Regions from separate parts of the Nonomuraea sp. NPDC050310 genome, predicted to be linked through region 2. Evidence: riboswitches for the same ligand, from Rfam matches in the RefSeq annotation. Region 2 holds a riboswitch; each other region holds the start of a gene.
What was found. Region 2 has a riboswitch for cyclic di-AMP ahead of AB0I67_RS21850 (C40 family peptidase). Riboswitches for the same ligand answer to the same signal wherever they lie in the genome.

Region 1 (7,015 bases), on a different contig from region 2:
GCGGCGTGCTCGGGCCCGTCGAGCAGGGAGCGCGAGCGCATCCGCGGCCCGGCGGCCAGCGCGGTGAGCAGGCCCACCCAGTCGCTGTCGCGCTGGAAGTAGTTGGCCTCGCACCAGGCCGGATCGGGATCGCGGAAGCGCCCCGCGGCCAGCTCGGCCAGGGAGCCGAGCACCCCGCTGCCCTCGAAGACCAGGTTGATCATCTCGGCGCTGACCCCGAAGTCGTCCAGCACCAGCAGGGGCACCTCGCGGGCGATCGCCTCCAGCGCCGCGGTCGAGCTCACCGTGACGAACCCCGCCGCGCGGTCCAGATGCTCCTGCATGGAGCCGGCCTCGAAGCTCAGCCGCCCGGGCTCGCCCAGGTCGCGCCAGAGCCGGGGGTAGGGGTGGCGCTCGTTGTGCGTCTGGCGCTCGCCCTCCAGCGCGCGGAGCTTGACCACGACGTCCAGGTCGGGCCGGGCCTCGGCCAGCTCGGCCAGGGCCAGCAGGATCCGCTCGCGCTGCTCGCGCGGGCCGGGCACCTTGGCCTGCGTGGCGAAGACCACGCGCCGCCGCTCCCCCGCCGCCTGCGGCCGGCCCGGCGTGGGGGCCGTGCGCAGGAAGGGCAGCCGGGCCAGGCCGACCGCGCCGCCGCCGCCGAGCTGCCGGGACAGCGCCTCGAACTCGGCCACCTCGCGCGCGCTGTGCGCCACGAACAGGTCGCAGCCGCTGCGGTAGAGCCAGGCCTTCTCGGTCGCCGGCACCGCGATCCCCGGCAGGCCGGTGACGAACACCGGGCGGGGCCGCAGCCCGGCCAGCACCGAGGAGACCAGCACGTCGACGACCGGGCCGGTGCAGGCCACCACGATGGCGTCGGGGCGCAGCCGCTCCGCCGTACGCCGCAGGGCCCGGGCGGACAGGACGCCCGCGAGCGGGCGGGCGCCCGCGGCGGCGGCGATCTGCTGGGCGGAGGGCACGATCGGGGTGCGGACGACGGCGAGCTCGGCGTGGCAGCCGGCGGGCAGATCGTCCAGGAGGCAGGCCGCCCACTTCAGGTAGGAGTCGGAATCGGCGACGGCCAGGATCTTCACGGTCGGGCGGCTCTTCCTGAGAGGCCGGAGGCCGGGCCCCCGGAGAGGGTGAGATGGTCGCGCAGGTCGGGTGCGGCGCGGCTGGTCCACCAGTCGTCGGGGACCTCGACCGGCTCGACGGCGACGCCGCGCGGGCTCAGCAGGACACGCAGCGAGCTGATCGCGGTGGAGGGCAGGCTGAGCACGCGCTGCTCGGCGCCCAGGCCGCGCAGGCTGAGCTCGGCGGGCATGCCGGGCTCGTGCACGGTGATGCCGGGCCGCTCGCGCAGCAGCGCCAGGTCGGTCGGGTCCTCGCGGCGGTGCGGGAAGTAGGCGACGGGCTCGTCGGCCGCCAGCGCGGTGATCCAGCCGAGGTAGCGGTCGCGGTGGACCAGGCCGTTGCGGACCAGCGAGGTGCCGAGCACGACGGTGCGCTGCGGCGGTCCAGGCCGGTCGAGCGGCTGCGCCCGCAGCCAGGCGAAATCGTGGCTGATCACGTCGAACCCCGCGGCTCGTACGGCTTCCGCCAGCCGCTCCTCCACCGGCAGCGCGGTGAACACCGTCACCCGGCGCTTCCCCGCGTGCAGCCGCAGCCCGGCGGCCAGCCCCAGCGCGCGGCGGGCCACGCCCGGCGTCGCGCGGGCACGGACCAGCGGCCGGCCGGGACCCGCGGCCAGCAGCTCCAGCAGCCGGATGGTCGCCAGCCCGTCGTCCACGATCACCACCGGCCGCCACGAGGTCAGCCAGCGCACCTGCACGCGGCCGGAGAAGGCGTCGCCCACCGCCCCCAGGCGGCTGGGCATACGTTCGCGCGGCTCGGCCACCTCCACCCCCAGAGGCAGGCCGAGCCGCGCGAGCTCGGCGCGGGTGGCGCGCAGGGCGCGCACGCCCGCCCGCGGCACGATCACCGTCGTGGGCCCGAGCAGGCCGGCGTGGTGGGCTTCCACCGCGCAGATCATCTGGAGTGGCGATTCCACCCAGGCCGGCCACACGCTATGGGCCTCCCTCTCCTCACGGAACCGCACGGGCGATCCCGCGGGCCGACGACCGTGGCCCGACACTAACCCGGCCCTCTGACGCCATCGGTAACGCAGGGTGAACAATGAGATGCATGAACTCACTGCTGCTCAACACCGACGGCGTCCAGATTCCGCAGCTCGGCTACGGCGTCTGGCAGGTGCCCGACGAGGACGCCGAGCGGGCGGTCGGGCTGGCCCTGGAGGCGGGCTACCGCAGCATCGACACCGCGCGGCTGTACAACAACGAGGAGGGCGTCGGCCGGGCCGTGCGCAACTCCGGGCTGCCGCGCGAGAAGCTCTTCATCACCACCAAGCTCTGGAACGACGACCACGGCCGGGTGGCGGAGGCGTTCGAGGAGAGCATGGCGCGGCTCGGCCTCGACCAGCTCGACCTGTTCCTGATCCACTGGCCCGCGCCCAAGCAGGACCTCTACGTCCAGGCGTGGAAGGAGCTGGAGCGGCTGTACCACGACGGCCGGGTGCGCGCCATCGGCGTCTCCAACTTCACCGTCAAGAACCTCCAGCGGCTGATGGACGAGACGCAGATCGTGCCCTCGATCAACCAGATCGAGCTGCACCCCAACCTGCCGCAGACCGAGCTGCGCGCCTTCCACGAGGCCAACGGCATCCTGACCGAGGCGTGGAGCCCGCTCGGCCAGGGCCGGGGGCTGCTGGAGGAGCGGGCGCTGGCCACGCTGGGCGAGAAGCACGGGCGCACGCCCGCCCAGATCGTGCTGCGCTGGCACATCCAGCTCGGCAACGTGGTGATCCCCAAGTCGGTCACCCCGTCGCGGATCAAGGAGAACATCGACGTCTTCGACTTCATCCTGGACGCCGAGGACATGGCCGCGATCGGCGCGCTGAACAACGGCAAGCGCCTGGGTCCCGACCCGGCCGAATTCGGCTGATCCCGGCCGTTGCGTTCCCCCGGTCCCGGGCCGGGGGAACGCCGTCGGCAAAGGTAAAGTCAGGGGCTGGCGGAGGGTCCGAAAAAGATCTACTCATGGGGGTCCGGCGAACCGGCCGATTCCCCGATCGCCCTGCCCACAGGGGTTTTCCGTAGATCGGCGGCTATTGATCTACAGCCGATTTTACTGCCCGGACATTTACAGATTTGTAATCTCCTTGCCGCGTGTATTACCTTTTGGTCACTCCCGGCAAACGAACGGCCATCCGTTCCTTGCCTTGACCGACCACCTCTCACAGGCCCCCGCCTGTGACCGCTGAATCCGCCACCGCGCGGAACCGGGGACCCAAAAGTCTCACTGGGGTGAATCGGCGCCGACCCCGCCAGGGGCGCGCCGTAGGGCAGCTTCACGTCCGAACCCGTCAGCTAACCCGGTAAGCGGCATGAAGCAAGGAGTGTCCTTTCCCTCATGGCAAAACACCGTCGCGTGCGTCCTTCCAAGGCCCAGCTCGTCTCCGCCGGTCTCGGCGCCGCCCTTTTCGCGGCCACCGGATTCGGCGCCCACGTCGCACACGCTGACACCGTCAAGCCCGAGATCGGCGGCGTCCCCGAGGTCGCCGCACTCGCCTTCAACGCCCCCAAGGAAGCACCCGCCGCGCCCGCCGCGGCACCCAAGGCCGCCATGCCGGCCAAGCCGTCCCTCACCAAGGTCCTCGGCCTCGCCCGTCAGCAGATCGGCGTGAGCGAGAACTCCAGTGGCGGAGGCACCAAGTTCCAGAACTGGTACGCCGCCTCCAAGCGCGCCCAGGAGACCATCAAGCGTGACGGCGGCTCCACCAAGGCCTACCTGAACGCCGCCTGGTGCTCGATGTTCGTGTCCTGGGTCGGCGAGCACACCGGCGCCCGCAGCTCCGTTGGCTGGGACGCCTACACCGTGACCCACGCCAAGTGGTTCAAGAACAACAACCGCTGGGGCACCACGCCCAAGCCCGGCGCGGTCGTCTTCTTCTCCTGGTCCGGCAGCAAGAGCCTGGACGGCATCGCCCACGTGGGCTTCGTCGAGAAGGACAACGGCAACGGCACGATCACCACGATCGAGGGCAACACCGGCAACGGCAAGGTCGAGCAGCGTGTCCGGCCGAAGTCCCAGGTCGTCGGCTACGGCTACCCCGAGTACGGCAAGTAGGAGCTCGCGGCCCGTCCCCCGGGCCGCCTCCACTTCCCGGTGACCACCGCAGAAGCGCCCGCCCCTCCCAGGGGCACCCCCTCCCCAAGAGACGCCCGCCCCTCCCCAGGGGCGGGCGTTTCTTGCGTGTTTCGCGACACCCAGGATGGGAGCGCTCCCACCATCCTCTCCGTCCCCTTCATGCCGACATATCCGTTTAAGAAACCAGAAAACGCTCTCTCGGTCACGGTTGTGTTTCAGCCCGTTGACGAGCGAGCCCACCATGGCCACTCTTCATGGGAGCGCTCCCAAGCCTCACCCCCGAATCCCCCACGGGCGCACACGAAAGAGGACCTCATGACCATCAGCAAGCGCCGCGGCGCGGTCGCGGCCCTGGCCGCCATGGCGCTGGTCTCCTGCGGCTCGAACGGCACCACCACCCCCGCGGCCACCGGCGGCGCCGGCTCCCCCGCCGCGCAGGCCGAGCCGATCACCATCCGCGTGCAGACCTTCGGCGGCGGCGCCAACTTCGGCTACAAGACCGCGGTCGAGAAGTGGAACGCCGAGCACAAGGACATCCAGATCAAGCACGAGAACCTCACCGACCAGTTCGAGCAGCAGTACTGGCCCCAGATGATCCAGTGGCTGCAGGCCGGCAGCGGCGCGGGCGACGTGGTGGGCATCGACGAGGGCGGCATGGGCCTGGCGAAGGCCAACAGCGCCTGGTGGGCCGACCTGAAGGAGTTCGGGCTCGACAAGCGCCAGGCCGACTTCCCCGCCTGGAAGTGGGAGAACGGCGTCGCCGGCGACGGCAAGGTCTTCGCCCTCGGCACCGACATCGGCGGCATGAGCCTGTGCTACCGCAAGGACCTGTTCAAGAAGGCCGGCCTGCCCTCCGAGCGCGACGAGGTCAGCGCCCTGTGGCCGACCTGGGACGAGTTCATGAAGGTGGGCCAGCAGTTCCAGGCCAAGGTGCCCGACACGAAGTTCACCGACGGCACCAACACCCTCTACCAGGTGCTGCTCTACCAGGAGGCGGCCAAGAACGGCAACGTCACCTACTTCGACAAGGACAACAACCTGATCGTCGACAAGAACCCGGCGGTCAGGACGGCGTTCGACTTCGCCCAGAAGATGAGCCAGGGGGGCCTGACCGCCAAGCTGCGCAACTTCACCGACGAGTGGGCGACCGGCACCCAGAAGGGCTCCTTCGCCACCCTCGGCTGCCCCTCCTGGATGCTCGGCGTGGTCCAGGGCAACGCCGGTGACGCCGGCAAGGGCAAGTGGGACGTCGCCGCGGTCCCGGGCGGCGGCGGCAACTGGGGCGGCTCCTGGCTCGCGGTGCCCAAGCAGAGCAAGCACCCGAAGGAGGCCGCGCAGGTCGCCGACTACCTGACCAGCGCCGCCGTCCAGGCCGACGTGTTCGCCGAGTTCGGCAACATGCCGAGCAACACCAAGGCCCAGGCCGACCCGAAGGTGCAGGGCGCCAAGAGCGAGTTCTTCGACAACGCGCCCTCCGGCGAGATCTTCGCCAAGTCCGCCGCCTCGCTCCAGCCGGTCTTCCTCGGCGTCAAGCACGCCCAGGTCAAGAACGCCATCGAGTCGGTCATCCAGGGCATGGACGACGGCTCCGTGCCGCACGACAAGGCCTGGCAGCAGCTGGTGGACGACGCGGTGAAGGCCGCGGGCTGACCTAGATCCCGGACTCCGGTACGGCGGCGCGGCCCGCCGACTCGCCGAGCGGGGGCCCGGCCGCCCCGCCGTACCGGATCGTTCCCGACCCGTCTGGAAAGGTCTCCCATGAGCCTCAACGTGGCGCCGCCGCCCGCGGCCCACCGGCCTCCCCGCGGTTCGCGCCGCAGAACGCCCTCCACCGGCCGGCGGGGCTGGTCCGCCTTCGACCTCAAGGCCGTGCCGTACCTGCTGGTCTCCCCCTACTTCCTGCTGTTCGCCGCCTTCGGGCTGTTCCCGCTGGTCTTCACGCTCTGGTACTCGCTCTACGACTACGACCTGGCCGGCACCACGGAGTGGGCGGGCCTGGACAACTACGCCAAGCTGCTGGCCGACGAGGACTTCTGGAACGCCGTCACCAACACGACGGGCATCTTCTTCCTGGCCACCGTGCCGCAGATGCTGATCGCGCTGATGCTGGCCAACGCGCTGAACAAGCGGCTGCGTTTCCGGCTGGCGATCCGGATGAGCGTGCTGTTCCCGCTGGTCACCTCGGTGGTGGCGGTGGCGATCGTGTTCAGCCAGCTCTTCGCGCGCGACTGGGGCCTGGCCAACTGGCTGCTCGGCCTGGTCGGCGTCGAGCCGATCAACTGGCGGGCCGAGCGGCTGCCGAGCTGGATCGCCATCGCGCTGATGGTGGACTGGCGCTGGACCGGCTACAACGCGATCATCTTCCTGGCCGGGATGCAGACCATCCCGAAGGACCTGTACGAGGCGGCCGCGATCGACGGCGCCTCGCGCCGCCGGCAGTTCTGGCAGATCACGCTGCCGATGCTCAAGCCCACGATGATCTTCGTCGTGCTGAACTCCACGATCGGCGGCCTGACCCTGTTCGCCGAGCCGACGACGTTCTACAACGGCAACGTGGACGGCGGCTCGCAGGGCCAGTTCCAGACGGTGGCGATGTTCATCGTCAAGCAGGGCTTCCGCGAGTTCGACTACGGCTACGCCGCCGCCGCGGCGTGGATGTTGTTCCTGCTGATCCTGGTCGGCGCGGCGATCAACTTCGTGCTCGTGAGGAGGATCAGGTGACGAACTGGAAGCCGGCCGTCATGACGCGGGTCATGCTGGCCTTCACGGTGATCCTCTCCGTCTTCCCGCTGTACTGGATGCTCGTCATCGCCTCGCGCTCCAACTCCGAGGC
Region 2 (7,015 bases):
GACCTGCTCGAAGCGGGCCTGGTCGACGAGGTGCATGTGATGGTGGGGCCGGTCCTGCTGGGCGCCGGGACGCCCGCCTTCCAGGTCTCGGAGACCGTACGGCTGCGCCTGCTCGGCGTCCGGACCTGGGCCGACTCGGGGAACGTGGTGCTGCGGTACGCGACGGAGCCCCCGGTGGAGCCCCGCCGTACCGGTCAGTGAGCTCAAGCGATCTTGTGGATCCAGCTGTGGTGGTCGGGACGCGTGCCGTACTGGATGCCCAGCAGCTCCTCACGCACCCGCATGGTCACCTCGCCGGGGGTGCCGTCACCCACGACCCAAGCCCGGTCGGCGCCCTTGACGGTGCCGACCGGGGTGACCACGGCGGCGGTGCCGCAGGCGAAGACCTCGGTCAGCTCGCCCGACTCGCACCCGGCCTGCCACTCCTCGATCGACAGCCGGCCTTCCTCGGCCTCCAGGCCCAGCTCGGCGGCGAGGTTCAAGATGGAGTCACGGGTGATGCCCGGCAGCAGCGTGCCGGTCAACGACGGGGTCATCAGCTTGTTCCCGAAGACGAAGAACAGGTTCATGCCCCCCATCTCCTCGACATAGCGGTGCTCGTTGGAGTCGAGCCACACCACCTGGTCGCAGCCCTGCTCGACGGCCTGGCGCTGGGCGACGAAGGCCGCCGCGTAGTTGCCGCCGCACTTGGCCGCGCCGGTGCCGCCGGGCGCCGCGCGGGTGTACTCGGTGGACAGCCAGACCGAGACCGGCTTGATGCCGCCGGCGAAGTAGGAGGCGGCCGGTGAGGCGATGACCATGAAGCGGTACTGCTTGGACGGGTAGTTCACGCCCAGCCCGACCTGGGTGGCGATGATGAAGGGCCGCAGGTAGAGCGAGTGGCCCTCGGTGGTCGGCACCCAGTCGCGGTCGGTCTGGACGAGCAGTTCGAGCGCCTCGACGAAGGTCTCCTCGGGCACCTCGGGCATGGCCATGCGGGCGCAGGACTTGTTGAAGCGCGCCGCGTTGGCGTACGGGCGGAAGGCCACGATGGAGCCGTTGCTCTGGCGGTAGGCCTTGAGCCCCTCGAAGAGCTCCTGCGCGTAGTGGAAGACCGAGGTCGCCGGGTCGAGCGTCAACGGCCCGTACGGCTCGAGCCGCGCGTTGTGCCAGCCGAGCTCCTCAGTGAAGTCGATCGAGATCATGTGGTCGGTGAAGTGCTGACCGAAGCCGGGCGCCGCGAGTATCTGGTCGCGCTCGGCCGCGGTGCGCGCGCGGTCGGAGAGTTGCACGTCGAAGCTGAGCGTCATGGCGGAGTCCTTCTTTCGCGAGGCGGGCTTATGTCCAGTATCTGGGATGTAGCGGCATCTATACCAAAAACGCCTGGTGGCTGCGGCCACCAGGCGTTCGTAGGGCAGGCAGGCCGGAGCGCGAAGGGCGCCCGGCCGGGTACGGCTAGGCGCCGCCGGCTACTCGTGCGGTGATGTCGTCACCGATCTCCTGGGTGCCGCGCACCCGGCCGCCGCTCCGCTCGAGGATGTCGGCGGCGACGGCCTGCTCGACGCGCTCGGCCTCGGCGGTCAGCCCGAGGTGCTCGAGGAGCATGGCGATGGAGAGGATGGTCGCGGTCGGGTCGGCCTTGCCCTGGCCGGCGATGTCGGGCGCGCTGCCGTGGACGGGCTCGAACATGCTCGGCGCGGTGCGGTCGGGGTTGACGTTGCCGCTGGCGGCCAGGCCGATGCCACCGGCGATGGCGGCGCCGATGTCGGTGATGATGTCGCCGAAGAGGTTGTCGGTGACGATCACGTCGAAGCGGCCGGGGTCGGTGACGAAGAACATCGAGGCGGCGTCGATGTGCTGGTAGTCGGTGGTGACCTCGGGGAAGTCGGCGGCGACCCGCTTGACGGTGCGGGCCCACAGGTCGCCGGCGAAGGTGAGGACGTTGGTCTTGTGGACCAGGGTGAGCTTCTTGCGGGGCCGCTCGGCGGCCTTGGCGAAGGCGTAGCGGACCACGCGCTCCACGCCGAAGGCGGTGTTGAGCGACTCCTGGGTGGCGATCTCGTGCGGGGTGCCCTTGCGCAGCACGCCGCCGGCGCCCGCGTAGAGGCTCTCGGTGCCCTCACGGACGACCACCATGTCGATGTCCTCCGGCGCGACGCCGGCCAGCGGCGTCTCGACGCCCGGGAACAGCTTCACGGGCCGGAGGTTGACGTAGTGGTCGAGCTCGAAGCGGAGCTTGAGCAGCAGGTCGCGCTCCAGGACGCCCGGCGGCACGCTGGGGTCGCCGACCGCGCCGAGCAGGATCGCGTCGTAGCCGCGCAGCTCGTCGAGGGTGGCGTCGGGCAGCACTTCGCCGGTGCGGTGGTAGCGAGCGGCACCCAGGTCGTAGTGGGTGGTCTCGATCTTGACACCGGTCGCGTTGAGGACCTTCAGTCCTTCGGCGACGACTTCGGTGCCGATCCCGTCTCCGGGGATCACGGCCAGACGAATGTTGCGCGACTCCATGAGAACGTACCCTACCCCCCTGTCTCGCCCTGCGAACAACCTATCTCAAAAGGCGGACACTACTTTTTGTCCGATTTGCGACCTTTTGACCCTTTCGTTAGAGTCCCACGAGCCTAATCCGTCACGTCCGTGACAGAGCCGGGGACCCACCTTTCTTCATGGGGCGAATCCCTTCGTGTAGGGCCGACTTCCAGGCCCGAGCCCGTCAGCTAACCCGGTCGGCCGCGTGGAAGGACCCTCCCCTGTCTCGCCTCGTTCTCGCCGCCCTCGCCTTCCCGCTGGCGCTCGCCGCCACCCCGGCCCCGGCCCACGCCTCGGCCGGCGCGGGCAGCACGCCGGAGAAGGCCGCCAGCATCACACTGGACGCCGCCCAGGTCAAGGAGGTGCGCGACCGGGCCGTCAAGCCGCCCGCCTGGAAGAAGGCCCTCGCCTACGCCATGTCCAAGCGGGGCGTGCCGTACGTCTGGGGCGGGACCTCCGACCGCGGCTACGACTGCTCCGGACTCATGCTCCGCGCCTACGAGAGCGCGGGCATCGAGCTGCCCCGCACCGCGGCCCAGCAGTACTCCGCCTTCGGCAGGAAGATCTCCTGGAAGGAGCTCAAGCCGGGCGACATGGTCTTCTTCTCCGGCCTCGGGCACGTGGGCATGATCAGCCGCCCCGGGTACATGGTGCACGCCCCGCACTCCGGTGACGTGGTCAAGGAGGAGCGGCTCAGCGGCTGGCGGCGCGGCGCCTTCGTCGGCGCGGTCCGGCCCGACCCCAAGGGCGTCGCGCTCTGGGCGGCCCTGCTGAAGCAGAAGGCCAAGCCCGCCGAGACGATGCCTACCGCGAGCCTCTGAGCTCGAAGATCAGCTCCCAGGCCCGGGCCTTGGCGTGGGCGACCGCGCCCAGCAGCACCCCGCTGTCGCCCAGCGCGCTGGCCACCACCTGGGGCCGCAGCGGCCCCAGCTCGGCGATCCGCCGCTGGATGGAGCGCCCGAGCAGGTCAAGGTTGTGCCCGACGCCGCCGGTGAGCACGATCACCTCCGGGTCGAGCACGGCCGCCACCGCGACCAGCAGCCCGCCGATCCGCCGGCCCTCGCCGTCGACCACCGACAACGCGACCGGGTCGCCCCCTGCCGCGGCGGCGAAGACCTCGCGGGCGCTGTCCAGCAGCAGCCCGGCGGCCTGGGCGGCGCGCACCACGCCGGGCGCGGCGGCGACCGTCTCGGTGGCGCCGCGCTCCAGGGTCTCGTCGCCCTCGGGCGCCTCGGCGGCCGGCAGGTAGGACACCTCGCCGGCCGCTCCGCGGGCGCCGACGTAGAGCTCGCCGTTGATGACGATGCCCATCCCGACGCCGGTGCCGACCGAGACCAGCGCGAAGTTGACCTTGCCGCGGCCCTCGCCGTACGCCATCTCGCCGACCGCGGCGAGGTTGATGTCGTTCTCGATGACCAGCTCGACGCCGAGCGCGGCGGCCAGCCGTTCGCCCAGGTCAGGACCGGGCAGGTTGGGGGCGAGGGAGAGCAGCCCGGCCGCGGGGTCGTAGACGCCCGGCGCCCCGACCACTGCGCAGGCGATCGAGGACCACTCGACCCCGGCCTCGGCGGCGGCCTGCCGGGTCAGCTCGGCCACGCAGGCGGCCAGCTCGGCGGAGGTGCGGGCGGTGTTGCGTGCGTCGGTCCGCCCGACGAAGGCGGCCCGCAGGTCGGCGACGGCCACCCGGATCCAGTCGCGGCCGATGTCGATGCCCGCCACGTGCCGGGCGGCGGCGTTGAGGTCGTACAGCGAGCTGACCGGCCCGGGCCGGCCCAGGACCTCGCCCACCAGGTGCACGAGGCCGTCCTCCTCCAGCCCGGCCAGCACGGCGGAGACGGTCGGTTTGGACAGGCCGGTCGCCTTCGCCAGGTCCGCGCGCGCGGCGGGACCGTGGGCGGCCAGCCGATCGAGGAGCTGCCGCTCGTTCAGCACGCGGAGCAGCCGCGGATTCCCCAGCACAGCGGAAGTCTAGCCAACGCGTTGATAGTAAATTACCTTTCTTACCAAATAGGAGAGGAGGGGCGATGCACCGCACAGCCGCCCTGGGAGCACTCTGCTTAGCCGCCGCCCTGCTGACCGCCTGCGGGTCCGGTACGGCAGGCCAGAACAGCGAGGCCGGCAAGACCAGCAAGATCGCGCTGTTCCTGCCGGAGTCCAAGACCACCCGCTACGAAGCCTTCGACCGCCCGCTGTTCGAGGCCAAGGTCAAGCAGCTCTGCCCCGACTGCGAGCTCCTGTACGGCAACGCCGACCAGGACGCCGCCAAGCAGCAACAGCAGGTCGAAGCCGCCCTGGCGCAGGGCGCGAACGTGATCGTCCTGGACGCCGTGGACGCCGGCGCGGTCGCGCCCCTGGTCAACCAGGCCAAGCAGCGCAAGGTCCCGGTGATCGCCTACGACCGGCTGATCTCCGGCATCGACTACGCCTACTACGTCTCCTTCAACAACGTCCGTGTCGGCGAGATGCAGGGCCGGGCGCTGCTGGAGGCGATGACCGCCAAGGGCGTGGCCGGCCAGGGCGAGATCGTGATGATCCACGGCTCCCCCACCGACCCCAGCTCGGCCGACTACAAGAAGGGCGCCAAGAGCGTCCTGGAGGGCAAGGTCAAGGTCGGGCGGGAGTTCGACACCCCCGACTGGAGCCCCGACAAGGCGCAGCAGCAGATGGAGCAGGCCATCACCGCCCTGGGCAAGGACCGGATCGTCGGCGTGCTGAGCGCCAACGACGGCATGGCGGGCGGCGCCATCGCGGCCATGAAGCGCGCCGGGTACCAGACCCTGCCGCCGATCACCGGACAGGACGCCGAGCTCGCCGCCGTGCAGCGCATCCTCACCGGCGAGCAGTACATGACCATCTACCTGGACATCCGGGCGGAGGCGGAGAAGTCGGCGGAGCTGGCCGTGGCCCTGGCCAAGGGCACCCCGGTCCAGGCCCCGGCCAAGGTGCACAACGGGACCGCCGACATCCCGGCCTTCCTGCTCGACCCCATCGCGGTCACCGCGGACAAGGTCAAGGACACGATCGTCAAGGACGGGTTCTACACCGTCGAGCAGATCTGCACGGCCGAGGTCAAGGCCGCCTGCGCGAAGGCGGGCCTGCAGCAGTGATCTCCGCCACCGGGATCACCAAGCGCTACGGCGCGGTCCAGGCGCTCTCGGGGGCGAGCCTGGACCTGCGCCCCGGCGAGGTCGTCGCGCTCGTCGGCGACAACGGCGCGGGCAAGTCCACCCTGGTCAAGGTCGTCTCCGGCGTGATCACGCCGGACGGCGGCACGATCTCCGTGGACGGCTCGCCGGCCCGCATCGCCGGCCCGCACGACGCCCGCGCCCTCGGCATCGCCACGGTCTACCAGGACCTCGCCCTCTGCGAGAACCTCGACGTGGTCGCCAACCTCTTCCTCGGCACCGAGCCGAACCGCTTCGGGCTGCTCCGCGGCATCGCGATGGAGCGCCGGGCCCGCGAGCTGCTCACCCGGCTGGAGGTGCGGATCCGGGACCTGACCGTGCCGGTCGCCCAGCTCTCCGGCGGGCAGCGCCAGTCGGTGGCCATCGCCCGCGCCCTGCTCGGCGAGCCTCGCCTGGTCATCCTCGACGAGCCCACCGCCGCGCTCGGCGTCGAGCAGACCGCCCAGGTGCTCGACCTGATCGCCCGGTTGCGCGAGCGCGGGCTGGCCGTGCTGGTGATCTCGCACAACCTGGCCGACGTCCGGGCGGTCAGCGACCGCGTGGTCGTGCTGCGGCTCGGGCGCAACGCCGGGGAGTTCCGCACCGCGGAAGCCACCCAGGAGGAGATCGTCGCCGCCATCACGGGAGCCGCCGACACAGGAGTCGCCGACGCAGGAGCCGCCGACACAGGAGCCGCCATCACGGGAGCCGCAGATGACTGAGCTGAAGGCCGGTTGGATCAGGGGCAGAGCCGGGGACCTCGGGCCGTGGCCGGCGATCGGCAGCCTGGTCGCCATCGCCGCCGTCCTGCAGTCGCTCAACAGCCGCTTCCTGTCCCCCGAGAACCTCACCAACCTGGCCCTGCAACTGGCCGCCACCGGCACCATCGCGCTCGGCGTGATCATGGTGCTGCTGCTCGGCGAGATCGACCTGTCGGTCGGCTCGGTCAGCGGCCTGGCCGCGGTGGTCATGACCATCCTGCACGTGCGCGAGGGCTGGTCCGCGCTGACCGCCATCGGCGTCGCGCTCCTGGCCGCCGCCGCCATCGGCGTGCTGCACGGCCTCATGCACACGACCCTGCGCATGCCGTCCTTCGTGGTCACGCTGGCCGGGCTGATGGGCTGGGCCGGGCTGATGTGGTTCCTGCTGGGCGACGGCGGCACAATCAACCTGGACTTCGCCGGCTTCGTCTCCGGGCTCAGCGACACCTGGCTGCCGCCGTGGCTGTCGTGGGCGATCGTGGCCGTGCTGGTGCTGGGCCGGGCGGGCGGCGTGCTGGTGGTGCGCCGGCGGCGGGCGGCGGCCGGGCTGCCCGTGGACCCGCCGTGGCCGGCGGCGATCCTGCT
Region 3 (7,015 bases), on a different contig from region 2:
GTGACCCTCGGCCCGAAGGGCCGCAACGTCGTTCTGGAGAAGAAGTGGGGCGCCCCCACGATCACCAACGACGGTGTGTCCATCGCCAAGGAGATCGAGCTCGAGGACCCGTACGAGAAGATCGGTGCGGAGCTCGTCAAGGAAGTCGCCAAGAAGACCGACGACGTCGCGGGTGACGGCACCACCACCGCCACCGTGCTCGCCCAGGCGCTGGTGCGCGAGGGCCTGCGCAACGTTGCCGCCGGCGCCAACCCGATGGCCCTGAAGAAGGGCATCGAGGCCGCCGTCGAGCGCGTCAGCGAGGAACTCTCCAAGCTGGCCAAGGACGTGGAGACCAAGGAGCAGATCGCTTCGACCGCCTCCATCTCCGCCGCCGACCCCGAGATCGGCGCGCTCATCGCCGAGGCGATGGACAAGGTCGGCAAGGAAGGCGTCATCACCGTCGAGGAGAGCAACACCTTCGGCCTCGAGCTCGAGCTCACCGAGGGCATGCGCTTCGACAAGGGGTACGTGTCCGGTTACTTCGTGACCGACCCCGACCGGATGGAGGCCGTCCTCGAGGACCCCTACATCCTGATCGTCAACAGCAAGGTCTCCGCCAACAAGGACCTGCTCCCCGTTCTCGACAAGGTCGTGCAGTCCGGCAAGCCGCTGCTGATCATCGCCGAGGACATCGAGGGCGAGGCCCTGGCCACCCTGGTCGTCAACAAGATCCGCGGGCTGTTCAAGTCCGTCGCGGTCAAGGCGCCCGGCTTCGGTGACCGCCGCAAGGCCATGCTGAACGACATCGCCATCCTGACCGGCGGCCAGGTCATCGCCGAGGAGGTCGGTCTCAAGCTCGAGAACGCCACCCTCGACCTGCTCGGCCGCGCTCGCAAGGTCGTCGTCACCAAGGACGAGACGACCATCGTCGACGGCGCCGGTGACGCGGACCAGATCTCCGGCCGGGTCAACGAGATCCGCTCCGAGATCGACCGCACCGACTCCGACTACGACCGCGAGAAGCTCCAGGAGCGCCTCGCCAAGCTGGCCGGCGGCGTCGCCGTCATCAAGGCCGGCGCGGCCACCGAGGTCGAGCTCAAGGAGCGCAAGCACCGCATCGAGGACGCCGTTCGCAACGCGAAGGCGGCCGTCGAGGAGGGCATCGTCCCCGGCGGTGGTGTCGCGCTGCTGCAGGCCGGCGCCAAGGCGTTCGACAAGCTCGAGCTCACCGGCGACGAGGCCACCGGCGCGGCGATCGTGCGCAAGGCTCTGGAGGAGCCGCTCAAGCAGATCGCGGTCAACGCCGGTCTCGAGGGCGGCGTCGTGGTGGAGAAGGTTCGCAACCTGACCCCGGGTGAGGGCCTCAACGCCGCGACCGGCGAGTACGTCAACATGTTCGAGTCGGGCATCATCGACCCGGCCAAGGTGACGCGCTCCGCGCTGCAGAACGCCGCTTCCATCGCGGCGCTGTTCCTGACCACCGAGGCTGTCATCGCCGAGAAGCCGGAGAAGACCCCGGCTGCTCCCGGCGGCATGCCCGGCGGCGGGGACATGGACTTCTAAGTCCTGATCCACACGCTTCAGGCGGTCCCTTCGGGGGCCGCCTTTTGCGTGTGCGCTCTTGGTGTTCGCGGGATTTTACCTACCTTTATTTGGCATTTCGGTTGGAGTCCTATTACAGTCCCGCGTTACCGGACGGTTATCGGCCTTCAACGGGAAGGCGGCCGTCCGATCGCCGAGTCCCCGTGCGCGGGGAGCCGGGGACCCAACTTTCTGGGGTGAATCCGCGACCCCGAGCAGAGTGCGGCCTGCTCGAAACCAGCGGTAGGGCGGCTTTCTCCTGGCCCGAACCCGTCAGCTAACCCGGTAGGCGTCCTAGGAGAGGACCGCCCCCAATTGGATCCGATCTCGGACAAGTTGTTCAAGGTCATCGAAGCTGAACTGCCGTACAGGGAGGAAAGCGGCGGCTATACCAAATACGGCGACTGGTATGGCACGCACGTCGACGACTCGTACTCCTTCAAGACCGCCGCCTGGTGTGACATGTTCCTCGCCTGGGCCGCCGATCAGGCAGGGGTGGCCGAATACGCGGGACGGTTCGCGTATACGCCGGCGCATGCCAACTGGTTCCGGCAGCAGGGTGCTTGGAGCACCACGCCGGAGCCTGGGGCGTTCGTGTTCTACAACTGGAGCGGGCCGAAGTCGGTCGGCGGGATCAGCCATGTCGGCATCGTGGAGAAGGTCGCCGGGACCAAGATCCATACGATTGAGGGGAACGCCGACGGCGTTTACCTCAAACGGAAGGTTCGCGACACCGGGACGGTGGTGGGGTATGGGCTGCCGCGGCTGGTGAAGGTCGACGGGGCCACCTACGAACAGACCCTCGCCGCAGCCGCCACTCCCGCAGCCACGCCGCCGCCCGCGGTCGCCGCCACGCCGGCCGCGTCAGCTCCTGCCCCCGAGCCCACCGCCGCATCGGCCGCCCCCGCTTCTCCCGGCTCGGCTCTCTCGCCGATGTCCCTTGGTGCCGGTAGGGGGCGGCGTTGCAGGCTGCTGTGCTGAGCCGTACTCCCGGAGCGGAGAACCTGCCGCCGGCGGATGCGGGCACGGTGGTGCTGGCCGGGGTGTTCCTGACCGCCCTCGTCACCCGGCGGTGGCAGCGCCGCCCGGGACGGCACCGGGCGGCCGGCGGGTCAATCGATGGGTTGACCTCGGCCTCACCCGGCCGGAGCGGCAAGGTCGGCCGGCTGCGCGATGCGGGGTGGCGCCGCCGTACCTAGCCTGAAAACGTGGGGTCGCGGCCACCGCACTGGCCGCGGCCCCGCTCAATCGCTAGTGGTATACCATTGCGGCGTCTCCCCAGCCGTGATCAGAAGGAGCCCGCCCGGTGCTGCGAGCGAAGCCGTCCAAACTGGGCCTGGGCACGGCCCTGTCCGCGCTTCGCGCCAACGGCCGGTTCCGGCTGCTCTGGCTGTCGAACCTGTTCTTCTTCGGCGGCGTCTGGACCCAGACGCTCGTGCTCGGCTGGCTCGCCTACGAGACGACCGGGTCGGAGTTCCTGGTCGCGGTCTTCACCGCCGCGCGGCTGGCGCCGATGTTGCTGGGCCCGATCGCGGGCGCGGTCGCCGACCGGCACAACCGGGTCGGCCTCCTGATCATCGCCTGCGCCTGGGCGCTGGTCACCGCGGGTGCCGTGGCCGGGCTGGCCTCGTTCGACCTGCTGCCGTACTGGGCGCTGGTGGCGGGCGGCCTGGCCCTCGGGCTGGCGCAGTCGCCCTCGCAGCCGGCCCGCTCGTCCATGGTGCTCGACCTGGTCGGACGCGAGAACCTGAGCAACGCCAACGCCCTGAACACGATGGCCATGAACCTGCCCCAGGTGATCGGTCCGGCGGCCGGCGGCGCGCTGATCTCCACGCTGGGCGCGCCGGCCGCGTTGTGGATCTCGACGGCCTGGTATGGGCTCTCGCTGGTGTTGCTGATCCCGCTGCGCGGCCTGGGCGACCCGGTCCGGCACGAGCCCGAGCGCGTGCTGTCGATGATCACCGGCGGGTTCCGCGCCATCGCCCGCAACCGGCTGGCGGTCGCCATCCTCCTGGTCACCCTCGCGGCCAACATCCTGCTCTGGCCGATCTACCAGTCGTTCATGCCGGTCTTCGCCCAGCAGTCGCTCGGCCTCGACGCCGCCGGGCTGGGCGTCCTGCTCACCTGCTGCGGCGTGGGCGGCCTGGTCGGGTCGTTGATCATCGCCGGGCTCGGCGACTTCCGCTTCAAGGGCGGCGCCTTCGTGCTGGGCACCGCCGGGTGGGGCCTGCTGTGGGCGGTGTTCGCGGTGGCCCAGAACGTCACCGCCGCCTACGTGGTGATGATCGGCATCGGCGTGCTCAGCGCGGTCTTCGGGGTGCTGCAGACCACGCTGCTGCTCATGACCACCGAGCCCGCGCTCCACGGCCGGGCCCTCGGTGTGCAGGAGCTCGCCATCGGCGTGATGCCGGTCTCCGCGCTGATCCTGGGCGTCATCGCGCAGACCGTCGGCGTCGCCCTCACCACGCTCTGCGCCGGGCTCCTCCTGGCCGCCGCCCTCATCCTGCTCGCCGTACGGGTGCCCGAGCTGGTCCGGTACGGCTGAGCCTTCAGCCGAGCGGCTTGACCCAGCGGCCCCATTCCGGTTGTACGGCGTAGCCGGCCGCCTTCCAGGCGTGGTGGGCGAGGGTGTTGTCGTGGAGCACCATGGCATCCGCCCTGAACGCCCCGAACCCGGCGAACCGCTGCTCGGCGGCCTCGATCAGCTTGGAGCCGATGCCCTTGCGGCGATGATCCGGGTGGACGGCGAGGCGGTACAGGTGTGCCCGCCAGCCGTCCCACCCCGCGATGAGCGTGCCGGCCAGTTCCCCGTCCACCTCGGCGACCAGCAGGGCCTCGGGGTCGCGGTCGAGCAGGGCGAGCACCTTGCCGGCCGAGTCGTGCCGGTCGGTGCCCTCGGCGGCCTCCGCCCAGAAGGCGAGGATCGCGGGCACCTCGTCCTGGCGGGCGGGGCGGATGGTCAGCACTTGGTCCTTCATGGCCGGACAAGCTAGCACCCGTCACCACGGACTCCCCTCCCAGCCTCCTGGAAAGGGCAGCCGGTGAGTCGGCTAGCGAGTGATCAGCAGATGCGTGGCCGCCTTCGTGCTGACCTGCTCAACCACCCGATACCCCTGCATGGCGTCCCCCAGCCCATCGAACAACCGCTCACCCCCACCGATGAACATCGGCGCCACCGCGATCCGCAGCTCATCCACCAGCCGCGCCCGCAGGAACTGCCGGATCACCCCCGCCCCACCGGACAGCTGCACGTCCTTCCCGCCGGCCGCCGCCACCGCCCGAGCCAGCACCTCCTCAGCAGTGCCGTCCACGAAGTGGAAGGAGGTCCCGCCCGCCAGCTTGAGCGTCGGCCGCGGGTGGTGGGTCATGACGAAGACGTCGTTGTGGAAAGGCGGGTTGTCGCCCCACCAGCCCTGCCACTCGTGGTCGTCCCACGGGCCACGCTGCGGGCCGAACATGTTCCGCCCCATGATCGTCGCCCCGAAGTCGCCCGCCGCCTGGAGCACCCGGTCGTTGTCCGGGCCCTCCTCGCCACCCTCCATCCCGTGCGACTCCCGGAAGGCGCGGGTGCCGACCATCCAGTCGTGCAGCGCATCCGCCCCGTCCCCGAACGGCGCGTCCATCCGCTGCCCGGGTCCCGCGGCGTAGCCGTCGAGGGAGATGGTGAAGTTGGCGACGATCAGCTTGGCCATGACGGCTCCTTCGTGTGCAGTGTTCGGTGTCCTTCACCCCTTGGTCGGAGCCGCACCCGACTCCTCTACACACTCGGCCGACTATTTTTCCGCCACTTTGAGCACCATCAGTGGCCCCTCCAGAGCCGCCACCATGGCGAACGGGAACCGATCGACCTCAAGACACAGCGCGACATCATCCGGATGCACGCCCAGCCGTACCCCCTCGGCCAGCTCGGCCGCCGCCCGCGACACCCCGGCCCGCCGCAGGAACCCCGCCGCCTCCACCTCGTCTCCGCCGGCCCGGAGCGCGATGTACTCGGCGCACGCCAGATCCTCCTCGGCCCGCCCCTCCTCACCCGTCACCACGTACGTCACGCTCTCGCACCCGCGCTCCCGCAGCAGCCGGGCCGTCGCCTCGGCCACCACGAAACTCGCGCACAACACCAGCTCCGCGTCCTTCACCGCCAGCGCGCCCACCGTCCCCGCCGTCGTCTTCTGCACCACGGTCCGGCCGCTCAGGTCGGCCGTCCGCAACATCGCCGGCGAGTTCACCGCGTCGAACCCCGCCGCCGGCGGCCCGTCCTTCAACGCCACCCACCCGGGGTTGCGTGCTTTGAGCGCCAGCGCCTGGTCGAGGCTCTCGGCCAGCACGATCCGCTCGGCCCCACGCGCGAACGCCCAGGCCGCCACGGTGAACGCCCGCATCACATCGACCACCACCGCGGTTGCGGGGGTCTCAACCAACTGGGGGATGCCCAGGAACCGACTCTCCATCGGGCCATGATGGCCGTTCCTGCTCTCTGGGAGAAAAGAGCCGTCCCAAGTCGCTCGCCGCCGCAAGTTCTACGCCGTCTGGGCTGCTCCGAAAAAGGGCGGGCCTCAAGCGCTCCCTGGGCCGGTCGCCTCGTAGCCTGGGGCCTTCCTAGGTCGCTGCGGAGCGGGACGCGGGGGCTCCGAGGTGCTGCCCGATCGGCTTCTGATCTCGCGGTTGCTCGCTCGTCGACGGCTCGGGGGTCCGGGGGCCGGGAGGCCCCCGGCTAGGGGGTGCGGGGGAGCTGGGCTCCCCCGGGAGGGGAGCCCGAGGTCCGGCACGCGCGGAGCGCGCCCGACAGCGAAGGACCCTAGGTGAGGAGTTCGGGGAGGGGCTTGGCGTGGAGGACGGTGAGGGTGGTGACGGCGCGGGTGAGGACGACGTAGAGCCGGGCCAGGCCACGGGGTTCGGCGGAGACGATGTCGGCGGGCTCCACCACGATGACGTGGTCGTACTCCAGACCCTTGGCCAGGGTGGCGGGGACGATGAGGAGGCGGTGGTCCTCGGTGGAGTCGGGGCCGAGCACGGTGTGGGGGAGGTCGGCCAGGGCGGCCGAGGTGTCGGCGACGAGGGCGTCGGGGGTGATGACGCCGATGGAGCCCTCACGGGCCAGCGCCTCGGTGACCGCGTCACGGAGGAGGGGGGCGCGCACCACGGAGTCGTGTGACGGGGGGCTCTGCCGTACGGAGAGGGAGCCGAGGCCGGGGCGGAGGGAGCGGGGGGCGGCCAGGGTGGGGGCGACGGAGGGCAGGAGCTGCGCGGCGTAGTCGAGGACCTCGCGCGGGACTCGGAAGCCGAGCGTGAGCTCGGTGACCTCGCCGGAGTCCTGGCCGAGGTGGTGCAGGACGGTCTCCCAGGAGCTGACCGACCAGGGGGTGGTGCCCTGGGCGAGGTCGCCGAGGACGGTGGCCGACCCGGTACGGCAGCGCCGCCCGAGCGCACGGAGCTGCATCTCGGAGAGGTCCTG

Region 1: it holds a riboswitch for cyclic di-AMP, as region 2 does, so the genes downstream of both, AB0I67_RS32045 (CHAP domain-containing protein) here and AB0I67_RS21850 (C40 family peptidase) in region 2, are expected to answer to the same signal.
Region 3: it holds a riboswitch for cyclic di-AMP, as region 2 does, so the genes downstream of both, AB0I67_RS13085 (CHAP domain-containing protein) here and AB0I67_RS21850 (C40 family peptidase) in region 2, are expected to answer to the same signal.

The regions. Positions count from the first base shown of each region.
Region 1 covers NZ_JBFAKP010000018.1:112,691-119,705, forward strand. The annotation lists gene AB0I67_RS32030 (DUF6716 putative glycosyltransferase) at 1-1,070, opposite strand, end outside; gene AB0I67_RS32035 (hypothetical protein) at 1,067-1,996, opposite strand; gene AB0I67_RS32040 (aldo/keto reductase) at 2,161-2,976, shown strand; cyclic di-AMP (ydaO/yuaA leader) riboswitch at 3,280-3,433, shown strand; gene AB0I67_RS32045 (CHAP domain-containing protein) at 3,445-4,161, shown strand; gene AB0I67_RS32050 (ABC transporter substrate-binding protein) at 4,498-5,832, shown strand; gene AB0I67_RS32055 (sugar ABC transporter permease) at 5,941-6,903, shown strand; gene AB0I67_RS32060 (carbohydrate ABC transporter permease) at 6,900-7,015, shown strand, end outside.
Region 2 covers NZ_JBFAKP010000009.1:6,246-13,260, forward strand. The annotation lists gene AB0I67_RS21835 (dihydrofolate reductase family protein) at 1-201, shown strand, start outside; gene AB0I67_RS21840 (branched-chain amino acid aminotransferase) at 204-1,289, opposite strand; gene AB0I67_RS21845 (3-isopropylmalate dehydrogenase) at 1,435-2,484, opposite strand; cyclic di-AMP (ydaO/yuaA leader) riboswitch at 2,585-2,723, shown strand; gene AB0I67_RS21850 (C40 family peptidase) at 2,868-3,326, shown strand; gene AB0I67_RS21855 (ROK family transcriptional regulator) at 3,310-4,464, opposite strand; gene AB0I67_RS21860 (substrate-binding domain-containing protein) at 4,530-5,612, shown strand; gene AB0I67_RS21865 (ATP-binding cassette domain-containing protein) at 5,609-6,391, shown strand; gene AB0I67_RS21870 (sugar ABC transporter permease) at 6,384-7,015, shown strand, end outside.
Region 3 covers NZ_JBFAKP010000004.1:30,523-37,537, forward strand. The annotation lists gene groL (chaperonin GroEL) at 1-1,545, shown strand, start outside; cyclic di-AMP (ydaO/yuaA leader) riboswitch at 1,706-1,871, shown strand; gene AB0I67_RS13085 (CHAP domain-containing protein) at 1,879-2,544, shown strand; gene AB0I67_RS13090 (hypothetical protein) at 2,526-2,762, shown strand; gene AB0I67_RS13095 (MFS transporter) at 2,870-4,108, shown strand; gene AB0I67_RS13100 (GNAT family N-acetyltransferase) at 4,113-4,541, opposite strand; gene AB0I67_RS13105 (dihydrofolate reductase family protein) at 4,614-5,255, opposite strand; gene AB0I67_RS13110 (2-phosphosulfolactate phosphatase) at 5,337-6,011, opposite strand; gene AB0I67_RS13115 (AAA family ATPase) at 6,359-7,015, opposite strand, start outside.